DNA from 2 places in the Aliamphritea ceti genome. Region 1 is predicted to be linked to the other one. Evidence: predicted binding sites of a transcription regulator. Region 1 holds the regulator's gene; the other holds the start of a gene.
What was found. The regulator sigma-54, encoded in region 1, starts transcription at its own class of promoters, with help from an activator protein. The targets are predictions, from matches to a motif close to TGGCACNNNNNTTGCTNT.
Positions count from the first base shown of each region.

Region 2: the regulator sigma-54 is predicted to act here: its motif matches at 4,657-4,674, upstream of OCU49_RS07780 (ANTAR domain-containing response regulator).

Region 1 is NZ_AP025282.1:1,354,479-1,362,606, reverse strand. It holds gene OCU49_RS06230 (KpsF/GutQ family sugar-phosphate isomerase) at 1-662, shown strand, start outside; gene OCU49_RS06225 (KdsC family phosphatase) at 662-1,198, shown strand; gene lptC (LPS export ABC transporter periplasmic protein LptC) at 1,198-1,764, shown strand; gene lptA (lipopolysaccharide transport periplasmic protein LptA) at 1,754-2,272, shown strand; gene lptB (LPS export ABC transporter ATP-binding protein) at 2,272-2,997, shown strand; gene OCU49_RS06205 (RNA polymerase factor sigma-54) at 3,037-4,545, shown strand; gene hpf (ribosome hibernation-promoting factor, HPF/YfiA family) at 4,591-4,881, shown strand; gene ptsN (PTS IIA-like nitrogen regulatory protein PtsN) at 4,900-5,361, shown strand; gene rapZ (RNase adapter RapZ) at 5,363-6,229, shown strand; gene OCU49_RS06185 (HPr family phosphocarrier protein) at 6,291-6,560, shown strand; gene mgtE (magnesium transporter) at 6,690-8,039, shown strand; gene yjgA (ribosome biogenesis factor YjgA) at 8,079-8,128, shown strand, end outside.
Region 2 is NZ_AP025282.1:1,702,279-1,710,406, reverse strand. It holds gene OCU49_RS07810 (5-oxoprolinase subunit PxpA) at 1-501, shown strand, start outside; gene pxpB (5-oxoprolinase subunit PxpB) at 510-1,187, shown strand; gene OCU49_RS07800 (5-oxoprolinase subunit C family protein) at 1,187-2,122, shown strand; gene OCU49_RS07795 (DUF4392 domain-containing protein) at 2,339-3,187, shown strand; gene OCU49_RS07790 (hypothetical protein) at 3,481-3,852, shown strand; gene OCU49_RS07785 (VOC family protein) at 3,986-4,426, shown strand; gene OCU49_RS07780 (ANTAR domain-containing response regulator) at 4,753-5,346, shown strand; gene OCU49_RS07775 (NarK family nitrate/nitrite MFS transporter) at 5,471-6,955, shown strand; gene OCU49_RS07770 (bifunctional protein-serine/threonine kinase/phosphatase) at 7,019-8,128, shown strand, end outside.

The DNA.
Region 1 (8,128 bases):
GTGAAGTCACTGCACTTCTACCACTGATCAAACGTATGAATGCCCCTCTGATCAGTATAACTGGTAACCCTGAATCAACACTTTCACGTTTCGCCAACGCTAATTTAAATGTTGCCGTTACCGAAGAAGCCTGTCCGCTTGGATTAGCACCTACATCCAGCACCACAGCGGCACTTGTTATTGGAGACGCATTAGCTATTGCTCTTTTAGAAGCCCGCGGATTCAGTGCAGAAGACTTTGCATTTTCTCATCCCGGAGGAAGCCTGGGACGTCGCCTGCTGCTGAAGGTTGCAGATATTATGCACAGCGGTGACGAAATACCTATGGTCAGCCCTGATACTTCACTGGATAATGCTTTAATTGAAGTAACCCGCAAACGCTTAGGTATGACAGGTATTCAAAGTGCAGACGGCAAACTTGCCGGTATATTTACCGATGGTGACCTGCGCCGAACTCTGGATCAAAATATTGACCTGAAGAACACTCCAATCAGCCAGGTCATGACCCGTGAATGCACCACAGCAGAAGCCGAAATGCTTGCCGCTGAAGCATTACAAATTATGCAAACACATAAGATTAACGCATTAATTGTACTGAATGAACAAGGAACGCCGGTAGGCGCTCTTAACATGCACGACATGTTACAGGCTGGAGTTATCTGATGCTGGCAAACATTTCTGAACAACTTATCCAAAATATGCAAAATGTTCGGCTTGCGGTATTTGATGTCGACGGTGTTCTCACAGACGGAAAATTAAACTTTCTCCCGGACGGCAGCGAAATTAAAAATTTCAATACTCTGGACGGACTTGGTATCAAGATGCTGCAGCAAGCAGGCATCAAAACAGCCATTATAACTGGCCGAAGCTCTCCCCAGGTTGAAAAACGCGCTAATTCCTTAGGTATCCATTACCTGTATCAGGGACGCGAAGATAAATTAACAGCTCTGAAAGAACTTTGGTCAGATACTGGTTTTACCCCTGACAACACAGCATATATCGGCGATGACCTGCCAGACCTGGCCGCTATTCGTGCGGTGGTTTTTGGTGCAACGGTTAATGGCGGCCATGACTTTGTGCGTCAGCATGCAGACTGGTGCACAACCCGTCTGGCCGGACAAGGCGCAGGCAGAGAGTTCTGCGAAACGATTCTTGCAGCGCAGCAGAAACTTGATGCAATCTGGGCAGAATATCTGTGATGTCACGGTCCCGACTACGCTTACTCATTGCGATACTTATTGTAGGCGTCAGTGTTTTCTACCTGGGTTGGCAAGACCCAGGGCAGAAACCAAAAAATGCTGATAACAAGCCTGCTCACCCGCAAGCAGACTATTTTATCAAGCAAAGCCACAGCAAAGATTTCAGTTCCGATGGATTCAAGACTCAGTCACTTACCTCAGAATTCATTGAACACCTGCCAGCAAAACAACGTCTGGAATTATTAAAACCTGAAATACACTTTTTCGAACTGGGTAAGCTTACTAATTCAGTTAATAGTAATCAGGGCGAAATTCCAGATCAGAGCAAGCAGATTGAATTTATCGGCAATGTGATCATCAGAGATCATCAACAGCCTGAAAAACAGCAGACGATTAATACCGAGGTTCTGACTGTCTTCACTGAAAAAAAACTTGCGAAAACAGCTTCAAAAGTCACAATATCTGACCAGTCAGGCCGAACTACAGGCGTTGGCATGCAAGCTGATTTCAACGTCAACACTGTCGAATTGCAATCCCAAGTAAAAGGGCTTCACTATGTCAATTAGCCGTATTGCAACACCTTTCATTCTACTTTCAGCTCTGTTTTCCAGCCTGGCTACAGCGCTACCTGAAGATAAATCCCAACCCATTCATATAGCTGCCGACAACGCCAACATGAATGAACTAACAGGGATAACTGTCTACAAAGGCGCAGTCAACGTTCAACAGGGCACTCTAAAAATTGAAGGAAGTACTGTCGAGTTAAAACAGGCTAACGGTGGGGTTACAAATATTAAAGCCCTTGGCTCACCCGCTCACTATGAACAAAAGCCCAATAAACAAGACCCTCTGACCCATGCCTATGGCAGTAAGCTGGATTACGATACGCTTGCAGAAGTACTGGTTATCACCGGCAAAGCTAAAGTCACTCAGGGTGGCGACGTTTTTACCGGAGACCGTATCGTATACGATATGAAAAAAAGTACCATCGAAGCCTTCAGCGACAATAAATCCTCAAACGAACGGGTAATTATGGTGATTCAGCCTAAAGCAACTCAGAGCGACACTAATTAATGAGTAGCTTAGAAGCTCTTAACCTGGCCAAGAGTTACAAAGGCCGGTCAGTTGTAAAAGATGTCTCCCTGCACATTGAACGTGGCCAGATTGTTGGGTTACTTGGCCCTAACGGCGCAGGTAAAACTACCTGTTTCTATATGATTGTCGGTTTAGTAGATGCTGACAAGGGCACTATCCAGCTCGATGGTCAGGACCTCACCAGACAAGCTATGCATAATCGTGCCCGAAAAGGCATTGGCTACCTTCCTCAGGAAGCATCCATTTTTCGGAAGCTGAGCGTTCGCAATAATATTATGGCGATTCTCGAGACCCGCCCTGAACTTAACAAACAGCAACGCGAAGAAAAACTTTCAGAGTTACTGGAAGAGTTTCACGTAACACATCTGGCTGATAGCCTAGGTATGAGCCTGTCAGGCGGTGAACGTCGGCGGGTTGAAATTGCCCGTGCGCTGGCAACCGAACCTAGCTTTATCCTGCTGGATGAACCTTTCGCTGGCGTAGACCCTATTTCAGTTACAGATATAAAAGCAACAATCAAACACCTGCAAAGTAAAAACATTGGTATTCTGATTACTGACCACAATGTTCGCGAAACTTTAGACATTTGTGAACAGGCATATATCGTCAGTGAAGGATATATCCTTGCCGCTGGCGCACCAGAAGATATACTGAGTAATCAGCAAGTGAAGCAGGCATATCTTGGCGAGCAGTTCCGTCTGTAGTTTTCACCCCTTCTTTATCTGACAGGTACAAGCAGTTATATGAAACAAGCGTTACAACTGAAGATTGGCCAGCACCTTACGATGACCCCGCAATTGCAGCAGGCGATTCGGCTGTTACAACTGTCAACGCTTGATTTGCAACAGGAAATCCAGGAAGCTCTCGACTCAAATCCAATGCTGGAAGTTGGCGAGGAAGATTCGTCCGAAAGCAATGAAGCAAAAACGGAGCACGATGCTGACTCCCCTGCCAAGCAGGAAACGACCGAAACAGTTAGCGCTGAGCCTGAAGAAACCCATGTCGCGGACAGCGACTGGAGCGAAGACATTCCAGACGAACTGGCAACTGACAGCCAGTGGGAAGACACCTTTCAGACGGCGACTCCCAGCAGCTCCACCAGCAATAACGACTTCAGTGACAGCAACTTTGAAGCTAACGACACAGCCGTTGAAACCCTTCAGGATCATCTAAATTGGCAGCTTAACCTTACGCCAATGAGCGAACTGGATCAGTTAATCGCGACGAATATCATTGATGGTATTACCCCTGATGGCTACCTGAGTATCGAACTGGAAGCGATCCACGAGCACTTTATAAGTCAGGACGACCAGTTCTTACAAGAAACTGAATTGGATGAAATTGAAGCAGTACTTCGCCGAGTACAGCAATTTGATCCACCAGGCGTTGCTGCCCGAGACTTGAGTGAATGCCTGATGCTGCAACTTAATCAGCTGCCGGCAGACACTGCTTACCTCAAAGAAACACGCAAAGTTGTCAGCCAATACCTGCCCATCCTTGGCAATCATGACTACAAATTATTAATGCGTAAAACCCGCCTGAAAGAACCTCAGTTACAGGCAGTAGTTGCTCTGATCCAGACACTTAATCCAAAACCTGGCGCCAGCATTACAACTACACATTCAGAGTATGTAATTCCTGATGTATTCGTCAGCCAAGATAAAGGTATATGGCAAGTCCGGCTAAGTCCGGAAGCATCCCCCCGCCTGCGCATAAACGACAGCTATGCAGATTTAATTAAGCGCGCAGATAACAGCCCGGATAATACCTATCTGAAAAGTCATTTACAGGAAGCCCGCTGGTTTATAAAAAGCATTCTCAGCCGTAATGAAACTTTACTCAAAGTAACCCGGGAAATTGTTGCCCGTCAGCAAGACTTCCTGGAAGAAGGCGAAGAAGCCATGCGACCAATGGTACTGCACGATATTGCCGAAGCTGTCGATATGCATGAATCAACCATTTCCAGAGTTACAACCCAAAAGTACATGCATACCCCAAGGGGTATTTTCGAACTAAAATATTTTTTCTCCAGTCACGTCAGTACCGACGGCGGTGGAACCTGTTCTTCTACTGCAATACGTGCACTGATTAAAAAACTGGTTGCAGCTGAAAGCCCTGCAAAACCACTGAGTGACAATAAGATTACTCAACTGCTGGATGAGCAGGGAATTAAAGTCGCCCGACGAACCATTGCTAAATATCGCGAGTCTTTGAACATTCCACCTTCAAATGAGCGAAAGCGTCTGGTTTAATGAAATTACGGATTATGTCCGTAATGCACTAACAAGGAGATTGCCATGCAAATCAATATTTCTGGTCACCATGTTGAACTGACAGATTCACTGAGCAACTATGTGCACAGCAAATTCAGTAAGCTGGAACGTCACTTTGACAACATCACCAATGCTCAGGTAACTCTGAGCATAGAAAAGAGCCGGCAGAAGGCTGAAGGTGATGTTCACGTAGCCGGTGGCCAACTGTTCGCGACACACGAACACGATGACATGTATGCAGCAATTGATGGCCTGATTGACAAGCTCGATCGACAGGTTATCAAACATAAAGAAAAACTTAAGAATCACAAATAGCAACGTTTCTGAAACCATATGTTAATCAAAGATCTACTCAGCCCCTCAAGAGTGCTCCACGCTCTTGAGGGCGGCAGTAAAAAACGCACCCTAGAACTCATCAGTCAAACTATCTCTCAGCAACTGGACGATCTTGAGGAAGAAGACATTTTCTCAGGCCTGATTGGTCGCGAACGCCTCGGAAGTACAGGTATTGGAGAAGGTGTTGCAATACCTCATTGCAGACTGGATAACTATAGCCAGGTCGTAGGCTGTCTTGTTCAGCTGGCCAAACCCATCGACTTTGATGCAATTGACGGCGCTCCGGTTGATTTACTATTCGTCCTGCTAGTACCGGCAGACGCCTGTGATAAGCATCTGCAGACGCTAGGTAACCTGGCCGAATTATTCAGTCAGGCAGAATTTCGCCAGCAACTGCGCAACGCACCTTCAGCTGAAGCACTGCTAGAAATCGCAACTCATTACAAGGTTGATAACTGATATGAAACTTGTGGTGATAAGCGGCCGCTCAGGGTCTGGCAAAAGCACAGCCCTCCAGGCCCTGGAAGACATTGGCTTTTATTGCATCGATAACTTGCCAGCACAGCTGTTACCACAACTGATAACCCGACCACCGGAAAAACCTAGCCAGGACGCCCCAAAGACACTGTTGGCAGTCAGCATAGATGCCCGAAACCCACTCAGTAACCTTGAAGAGTTTCCGGCAATCTTCAAAAAATTGCGGGCTAACCAACAGGTAAGCTGCGAACTTTTATACCTTGATAGCAGTGAAGAGATTCTCCTCAAACGCTACAGCGCTACGCGTCGCAAACACCCTCTTTCAGATGATCAACTCAGCTTAAAAGACGCCATCGCTTATGAGCGCGAATTGCTTAGTCCGTTAGCAGTACTCGCTGACTTACGCCTAGACACTACACGCCTCTCTCTGTATCAGCTTCGCGACAGCATCAAACTGCGCATTATGCAAAAACAGGAACAGGGGCTTTCCATACAGTTTGAGTCCTTCGGTTTCAAGCACGGCTTACCGCTGGATCTGGACTTCACCTACGATGTACGCTGCCTACCTAACCCTTACTGGCTCCCACCATTACGGGAATACACTGGCTTACAGCAACCGGTTATCGACTTCCTGAGCCAGGAAAGTGAAGTAAAAGAAATGCTCGCAGATATCACCGCATATCTGGAAAAATGGTTACCTGTTTTCGAGAAAAATAACCGTAGCTATGTCACTATCGGTATTGGCTGCACCGGCGGGCACCATCGCTCGGTATTTATTGCCGAACAGCTGACTAGCCATTTCAGACGAACTATGGATAATGTCCATGTCAGGCATCGTGAACTGCCTTAAGGAATTCAGACTCTTCAGATGCCAGCCTGGCAACTGAATAACCAGAGGTGCATATAATTTTATGCAGGAACAACAACTTACCATTATCAACAAACTCGGCTTACATGCCCGGGCTGCCGCTAAGCTGATTAACCTAACCAGCAAATTTAGCTGCGACATTCAGCTGGCTAAAGACGGCCGTCAGGTAGATGGCAAAAGTATTATGTCGGTAATGATGCTCGCCGCCAGCAAAGGCACCGAGCTGACAATCAGCACTGACGGTGAAGACGAACAGGAAGCACTTAGTGCTATTGTTGAACTGATCAACAACCGATTCGACGAAGCAGAATAACCCAGTTACTGTTCCACCTCCTGCAATCATCCCTTATCCCTTGAAAAACAATCCGCTATAATAGGCCCTCACCGGTCTTATACCGGATACTCTCTCCCGTCATTTTATCCGGTAAAGCAGAGGTACTTGATGATCGAAACCACTGAAAGAACAGATCTAGATAAACTCTCAGAAGCTGTGGAAAGTGGTGAGTTCAAGCAAATACGCTATACCCTCAACAATACTCTGCGGCCTTCTGAAGTTGCACATCTACTGGAAAAATCCCCGCCAAAAGAACGGCGCTTACTCTGGAGCCTGATTCACCAGGAGCTGGAAGCAGATGTTCTTCAGGACCTGGGGGATGACGTTCGTACTGAAATTCTCAGCCAGATGGATGCGCATGAAGTACTAGCCATTACTGAAGCCCTAGAAACTGATGACATGGCCGATGTAATCCAGCAATTACCAGAAACGCTCACCCGGGAAATTCTGCGTTCTATGGGCAGCCAGAACCGGGAACGCCTGGAAGCGGTCCTGTCTTACCCGGAAGATACAGCCGGCGGCCTGATGAATACCGATACAATTACGGTACGTCCGGATATCAGCGTAGAGACTGCACTGCGTTTTTTACGGCGGCATGATGAGTTGCCGGATATGACCGACAGCCTGTTCGTCGTGAACCGCAGAGATGAATACATCGGTAACCTGCCACTTACGCGCATGCTAGTAAGCGACCCAACGATCACTGTTCGGGAAATCATGTTCACAGATGCCGAACCCATCGAAGCTGAAATGCCCGATGATAAAGTTGCACAACTGTTTGAACAGGAAGACCTTGTATCAGCTCCTGTTGTTGACGAAAACAACAAACTTCTTGGCCGTATTACTATCGATGACGTGGTTGATGTAATACGTGAAGATGCTGATCACTCGCTGATGAGTATGGCAGGCCTGGATGATGACGAAGATACCTTCGCGCCAATCATGAAAACTACCAGACGCAGGGCTGTCTGGTTAGGCGTCAATCTGATTACTGCCTTTATAGCCTCTGCTGTCATTGGTATTTTTGAAGATACAATCGACAAGGTCGTAGCGCTGGCAGTACTCATGCCGATAGTCGCAAGTATGGGTGGTATAGCCGGCAGCCAGGCTTTAACACTGGTGATACGGGGTCAGGCACTCGGTCACGTTGAGCGCTCCAATGCAGGCTGGCTGCTTAACCGTGAACTTGTCGTCGGCACCGTAAACGGTATTCTTTGGGCGGTTGTTGTCGCCATTATTGCTGTATTATGGTTCCAGGATACCACCATAGGCCTGATTATCGGCTGTGCCATTGTTATCAACTTGATAGCCGCCGCACTCGCCGGCACTATGCTACCTATTATTCTTAAGGCCTGGGGAATAGACCCGGCACTGGCTGGTAGCGTATTACTGACAACCATTACCGATGTAGTAGGCTTCTTTGCCTTTCTCGGTCTGGCAACCTTCTTCTATAGTTAGTGGTAGATAACCGCTAACCCCTTTAGTTAAGTGGACATTATGAGTAACGAATATTTCCCAGATTCTGACGAGCAAATTAATGATGACGA
Region 2 (8,128 bases), 350 kb from region 1:
TCCCCTGCTGAACTGAAAGCTATGGTGATGTATCAGATTGCTGCGATTGACGGCATGGCAGCCAGCATGGGCCTGTCACTGTTTTACGTTAAACCGCACGGCGCTATGTACAACGACATGATGGCCAATGCTGACGTACGTAAAGTCATCATGGAAGCTATTGCGTCTTACCACCGTCCGCTGGTTCTGATGCTGCAAAGCACACCGGAAGCCGAAACCATTCAGGCTGAAGCTGACGCAGCAGGTATTTCTTTGTGGTTCGAAATTTTTGCTGACCGCTGCTACGACGACGACGGCAAATTACTGGCACGCAGCAAACCCGGTGCCGTTCACACCAAAGAAAAAATGCTGGCTCAGGTTAAACAGCTTAAAGACCAGGGTACTATCACAACGGTAAGCGGCAATATCCTCAACCTGCGTGCAGATACTCTGTGTGTTCATGGCGACAACATGGATGGTGTTAACGCCATTCAGGAAATCCGCGAGATGATCAAATCATGAGTGCAGCAATGAAACTCGAGATTGCTGGCGAAAACGCCCTGATACTTTATTTCGGTGAAAAAACCGACCCTGCGGTATCAGCCAAAGTTCAGCAGGCAGTAGATGCTCTGGAAACGGCGCTCTCCGATGTGCTGATCGACATGGTGCCTTCTTACGCATCTCTGTTAGTGATCTTTAATCCATTAGCCTGCGACCATCTGGAAGTACGTCGCCGTATTCGCACAGCACTGAGCGATCAGACAGAAGGCGAAACGTCTGAAGGTCGCCTGGTGAGCCTGCCAGCTTACTACAGCACTGAATCAGGCCCGGACCTCGAAGATCTGGCTAACCGTGCCAACCTGAGCGTGGAAGAGGTCATTAAGATCCACAGTGAAATGGAATACCGGGTCTATGCCATCGGCTTTGCACCGGGCTTCGCTTATCTGGGCGAAGTAGACGAGCGCATTGCTGCGCCACGTCTTTCAACTCCCCGTCAGAAAGTCCCCCGTGGTGCAGTCGCTATTGCTGACCGTCAGACCGCCGTTTACCCGGCAGTATCTCCAGGCGGCTGGAACCTGATCGGTTTATGCCCTACCCGAATGTTCAACCCTGAAGCGACACCAAGCATGCCTGTACAGGTCGGTGACAGAATTCGCTTCCAGCCGATTGAACGTGATGAATTTCTGTCTCTGGGAGGCGAACTGTAATGAGCGGATTCAAAGTATTACAGCCTGGCCTGTTAACTCTTATTCAGGATGCCGGCCGTATCGGTCAGCACCGTATTGGTCTGACGACCGGCGGACCACTGGACAGCAATGCCTTTGACTGGGCTAACCGCCTGCTTGGCAATAACGCTAATGCAACCGCGCTTGAAGTCAGCATCGGCGGCCTGGTTATGGAAGCCCAGTGCGACACGTATATCGTTCTGACTGGCGCTGCCATGCCACTGAAAATCAACGGCACAGAACAGGAAGGCTGGTGCGCCCATAAAGTGCAGGCCGGTGACCGTATCGATATTGGCTTCTCCACTGCCGGTGCCCGTGCTTATCTGGCCGTTAGCGGTGGTTTCACTGTTGCAAAAAGCTTTACCAGTACAGCAACCGTTACCCGTGAAGGTATTGGTGGTCTTAGCGGTGAAAAACTCCAGCAAGGTGATTTCCTTCCTGCTGAAGCAGCTCCTGACCAGCAAGTGTATCGTCTGCCTGAAGCTTTCCGTCCGGATTACACCGCTGCAGTTTCACTGCGGGTTGTGACCGGTTATCAACAGGATGCTTTCAGCGATGTACAGAAACGTTTGTTCTTTAGCAGCGAATACAAGGTAACTGACCGTGCAGACCGCATGGGCTATCGCCTGGAAGGCCCACAGATTACACCATCAATTGACGGTATTCTGTCTGAAGGCATTTGTCACGGCGCGATTCAGGTACCTGCAGATGGCCAGCCAATCGTACTACTGAACGATCGTCAGACTATTGGTGGCTATCCTAAAATCGGTTCCATGATCGCCATGGATACCGCACGCCTGACCCAGTTACTACCAGGCTCAGCCGTATCTTTTGAAGAAATAAGTATCGACGCAGCACACAACCTGCGTTGTCTGGAACAGGCACGTTTCGCACGGACAGAGCCTGAAGCTCTATAAGCGAAAAAACACTGCCGGTTAAGTTGCATGCAGTATGACAAGTAACTGCATCTGACACGCCGGTAAGTTGACGTTTTACTGATATAAAAAAATGCTGATAACGGCTTACCGCTATCAGCTGTTAATAAACTTTTGGCGCTACTCAGACTGGTCAGCCAAAGCGGGCTTAAACAGCCAGCGTGACCAGCCGAAGTAGACAAAAAAGAGAGATGACCTATGGAAAATGTAGTGAATGAGGCGGCGCTGAGCCAGCAAATCGAAGATGCTCTGGTAGCCCGTAACCTGCGCGGTATGAAAACCGTTCAGCCTGCTCTGCAAACCGGTTACTACCTGCGTGCAGCGCGTATCCTCAACAAATGTAAAGGTCACGTTCTGATCGGCACCGGTTTTCCGGTCGTTGATACTTTCGAAACCGATGGCCCTGTTGGCGCTATCGCTCTTTACCGTGCGCTGGAAACCTTAGGTGCAACACCAGTCATTGTATGTGGACCACCGGTATCCCAGGCACTGATGAAAGACTTCCGTGTACACGAAATCCGTGTAGGCGAACACCAGGAACGTAAACTGGAAGCTTTCCAGGCACTGTATCACTACAATCCGGATGCCGTTCTGTCTATCGAACGCCCAGGTCAGGCTGCTGATGGCGGTTACTACAACATGCGTGGCGAAAGCATCAGCCCACGTACCGCTTGCTTCGATACCTTCATTAACAACGCTAAATGCCCAACAATCGGCATCGGCGACGGCGGTAACGAAATCGGCATGGGCAACATCACCGAAGCCCTGAAAGATCTGGACATTGTGTCTGCATCTACCCGCGTGGACGAACTGTGCATCGCAGACGTATCTAACTGGGGTGCATACGGCATCATGTCTTTCCTTAGCCTGTGGAACAACATTGACCTGCTTGAAGCAGTGAAGCCACTGGAAATTCTGGAATACCTGTCTGGTCTGGGTAGCGTCGACGGTGTAACCCGTCTGAACGAACTGACTGAAGACGGTCTGCCAATGGAAGAAGGTGAATCTGTACTGCTGGAACTGCGTAAGATCATCGGCATGGCTTAATCGCCCTTCTACTCTTAACAACGGCCGCTACTCAGCGGCCGTTTTCGTTTGGCGATACAAGCAGCTTTCTGGTCATCACTCGCAGGAGATTCAACTCTAGCCAATCCCTCCTCGCTTTTTATACTAAGCAAGCACCCAGGTAAATTCTTGCCACACTAAACAAACGCAGTCCCTGTCTTCAATACCTGTTTCGCAGGCTGTCACATAAAGTTCATACAATAAATTACTTATTTTCAAATAGTTAACAAAAGTCCTTCCTATACTTAAAGCCATGTTAAATAAAAGGACTGCTTATGAATGCGAAACTTCCGCGCTATACGCTGCACTTTGATAACGAACATCCCTACCAGGCAATTTTTATTCGCGATGATGCGCCGGTGGCAAAGTCATCGTCTGTACCCTCGCTCAAGCCAGACCCGCTAATACGTCGTATTGGTCTGGATTTTCTGCTGGCAGTAACCCTTTCAACCCTGGCTGTATTCGCCTTTAGCAACCACCCCGGCCTCTGGCCGGGCTGGCTTCAGTCCATGCTGGGCGGAGGCTTTGCACTTGGGGCAGGTTATCTCGCGGTCAAATACTACAGTCTGTTGATTGCCCTTTATCTGCTGACAATTTCAATGGCGATTGCAGCTTCAGTTATCGGATTCTTTTGGTGGATCATCTGACTAACAATACGCTGTATTCTTATCTGCAATATTACGGGCAACTTATGTAGAATCAGGCAGATGACAAGAGACGGCCAAAGCCGCAGAAAACACTCGTCACTCTCAACACTCTCTCCACGACAACGAGGCCACCATGCGCTATCTACACACTATGGTTCGGGTAAACGACCTGGACGCATCTCTGAAATTTTATTGCGATCTGCTCGGCCTGGTTGAAACCAAACGTAACGAATATGAAGGCGGTCGCTTCACTTTGTGCTTTCTGGCTGATCCTCACTATGAAGCTCACGCCCGCGAACATCAGAGTCCGCTGCTAGAGCTCACTTACAACTGGGACCCGGAAGAATACGATGAAGGCCGCAACTTCGGCCATCTGGCATTTGAGGTAGATGATATCTACAGCCTTTGCCAGAAACTGCAAGATGCCGGTGTCACTATCAACCGCCCACCCCGTGACGGTCATATGGCGTTTGTGCGCTCCCCGGATAACATCTCTATTGAGTTACTGCAAAAAGGTGAGTCACTGGCGCCAGCTGAGCCCTGGGCCTCTATGGAGAATACCGGGCACTGGTAAACACCCTGGAAAACCTGCCTGAAAAAGCCACTGCCTTCCGGTGGCTTTTTACTTTGACGGCAGCCAACCTCAAACCATCATTCGGCACAGAATTTGTGCACCCGCAAAAAACCGCACTGAAAGTGCGCAGCCATAACGCCAACCAAGGCGACTGAAGCCCACAAAATAAAAACGCATAACCAATTGATTTTTATAACAATAAAAGTAACGAATTCTTTATCTGCTCTCTCTGGCACAGTTTCTGCTATCTAAGTCCTGCTATAACAGCTTTAACTTTGAGCTTTGATAATAAGCATTCTGATGATGAAACTATGACAGCAGGCATAATGAACACCCCTATTAACTCCAGGCCATTATACTCACGGCTCTACCTATTGGATGACCAGCAAGACACTGATCAGGCGCTAATGAATGCGCTGACTCACTTAGGCTATGACATCCATCAAGCCTGCCAGCCAAACCTGCTTGCCGATCTGCAGCAGGCTTCTACTGATATTATATTTATCAGACAACAACAGCTAAGTCCCCAGCTACTCGAACAACTTAAACTGATCCAGCAATGGCAACCGGTACCCGTCATCATTTTTACCGAATCAGACCATCAGGCAACCGCTGAACAGGCTATCCTTGCCGGTGCCAGCTCATATATCGTCAGCGGCCTGCAATATAAACGTCTTGCTTCAATCATCCGCGTAGCTTGTCTGCGTTTCGAAGCGACCAAGAATCTGCAACAAAACCTGGCGCAGGCAGAACAGTCACTGGACGAAAGAAAACTCATAGAACAGGCCAAAGGCCTGGTGATGCGACATCAGAAATGTGACGAACAGCAAGCATTCATCGCCATGCGAAATATGTCGATGAGCCAAAGTATCAGCCTCGGCAAACTGGCCCGGCAACTGATTACTGCACTGGAGCACTGACACCCGCAAATCCGCAGAATTACCACTGCCCGACAATTTATTTACTTCAAGCAAAGGCGCTTAAAGAACCACTGGTATTAGCCATGGTTTTTTAAGCGCCTTTTTTCATTTTAAGGAGCCAACTATGCACGCTACTACCCGTTTTAATATTTTCTCCTGGCAGGGGAAAATGAAGATTCTGCATTGCAGCTGGATCGCTTTTTTCATTACTTTTTTTGTCTGGTTCAACCATGCTCCCCTGCTGGCAGTCATTGGTGATTCGCTAAACCTTACCCGCGAACAGATTAAAACCCTGCTCATTCTCAATGTTGCACTGACCATTCCGGCACGAGTGATCGTCGGCATGCTGACTGATAAATATGGCCCACGTAATGTCTATGCCTGCATTCTCGCCCTGGCGAGTATTCCCTGCTTTATGTTCGCACTGGCGGAAAACTTTATGGATGCCGCTATCGCCCGGTTTTTACTCGGCTTTGTCGGTGCCGGTTTTGTCGTTGGTATACGCATGGTAAGTGAATGGTTTCCAGCCAATGAACTGGGGACTGCGGAAGGTATTTACGGTGGCTGGGGAAATTTCGGTTCAGCCGCAGCCGCCATGCTACTGCCAGGTATGGCTATCTTCTTTAGCCTTGAACACTTCACAGTACTGGAAGGCTGGCGCATAGCTGTATTACTCAGCGGCTTTATCAGCCTTTGCTTCAGTGTTTTCTGGTACCTGAATGTTACCAACACACCTAAAGGCGCAACTTACTTTAAACCTAAGCAAATTGGTGGCATGGAAGTTTCAAGTGTCAAAGATTTCTGGCTGCTGCTAATAATGAAACTGCCTATGTATGCCGCCCTGGCATTACTCAGCTGGAAACTTTCACCAGCCGGCGTCAGCATGCTCAGCGAACAGCTGTGTAATCTGATGTATCTGCTACTGACGATTATCTTTATCTACGACTGCTACAGTGCGTATCGCATTAACCGTCATCTGTTTACTCAGCCTGTACCTGAATATGAACGCTATGACTTTAAACAGGTAGCGGTTCTGAACGTACTTTATTTTGCTACCTTCGGTTCAGAATTAGCAGTGGTTTCCATGCTGCCACTGTTCTTTGCCGATGTTTTCGCACTCGACATGGTGGTCGCCGGTCTGTTGGCATCAGCCTATGCCTTTATGAATCTTATGTCGCGTCCCGGTGGCGGCTGGCTGAGCGATCGTTTCGGCCGTAAAAAAACCCTGCTGATACTGACCACAGGTCTGGCTGCCGGCTACGCTCTGATGGCCTGCATAGACAGTAGCTGGCCACTGATAATGGCAGTTATTACAGCGATGGCTTGCTCATTCTTTGTACAGGCTGGCGAAGGAGCAGTATTTGCCGTCGTGCCGCTAATAAAGCGCCGTCTTACCGGACAGATTGCAGGTATGACAGGTGCCTACGGCAACGTCGGTGCAGTCTTCTATCTCACGGTACTTTCACTGGTTGAATACCAGGTTTTCTTCATGGTGATTTCAGCAACAGCAGTGCTTGGTTTGATCAGCCTGATGTTCCTGCAGGAACCTAAAGGACATATCGCAGAGGTTGATGAGAACGGCAGTGTTGAACTGATCAGTGTGACCTGAACCAGCTAACCGAAACAACGCGTATCTGGTTACAGATACGCGCTGAAATCTGAGTTAAAAACTATGAATACAGCATCTGACCAAATGCCAGAAACCTTATCAGACCACCAGCCATTCCCCGGGAAAGCCCGTTCACAAGGCTTACTGGTTAGTTTCGGTGGTTATTCCAGCGCCGGCGTCAAAGCGGTCAATCAGGATGCCTTTGCAGCGGCGTTTCCAGATAACAGCAGCCGGCCCTATAAAGGCGCAGCCGCAGCCATTGCCGATGGTGTCAGTAGTTGTACGGACGCTGCTATCGCCAGTCACACCAGCGTGACCAGCTTCATGCAGGATTATTTCTCAACACCTGACAGCTGGAGCGTTAAACAATCCAGTGCACGGGTACTAAACGCACTCAATAGCTGGCTTTATCAGCATAAGGCCGCAGAGCAGCCCAGCCTGCTTACAACTTTTGCCGCGGTAATCATCAAGTCCACAACGTTATATACCTTGCATGTGGGAGACTCGCGGATCAGCCATATACGTAATGGCCGGCTGGAACAACTCAGTGAAGACCATCAACACACTGAACTGCAACATACCTATCTGGCCAGAGCATTAGGTGCCGATCCGCACCTGAAAGTCGACTTTTCCTGTCAGTCATTACAGGCTGGCGATTTGATCCTGCTTACAACTGATGGCGTTCATGAATATCTCGACAACAGCGAAATTAGTCAGATCATTCAGCAACACAGTCAGCCTGAGTCATTCACCGCCTCGCAACTCGAAGACATTGCCCGAATACTGGTCAAAACAGCGCTGCAACAAGGCAGTAAAGACAACCTGACCGCTTTGCTGGTAAGCGTCACTCAGTTACCAGATATCACTCAGAAAGAAGCCCAGCAGGCATTCAGCCACCTTCCCATCCCTCCTGCACTTAACATTGGCCAGAAGATTGATCACTATCAGGTGTTGGATATCGTCTTCAGCGGTACCCGCAGTCATATGTACAAAGTAAAAAACCTGCATGACGGTCAGTCTTATGTGCTTAAATCCCCCTCATTAAACTTCGCTGACGATCCACATTACCTGCAAGGCTTTATCCGCGAGGAATGGACCGGTCAGACAGTGCAACAGGCTCACCTGATGCGCACTTATGCAGCGCCGGATAAACCCTTTCTTTACTACATAGGT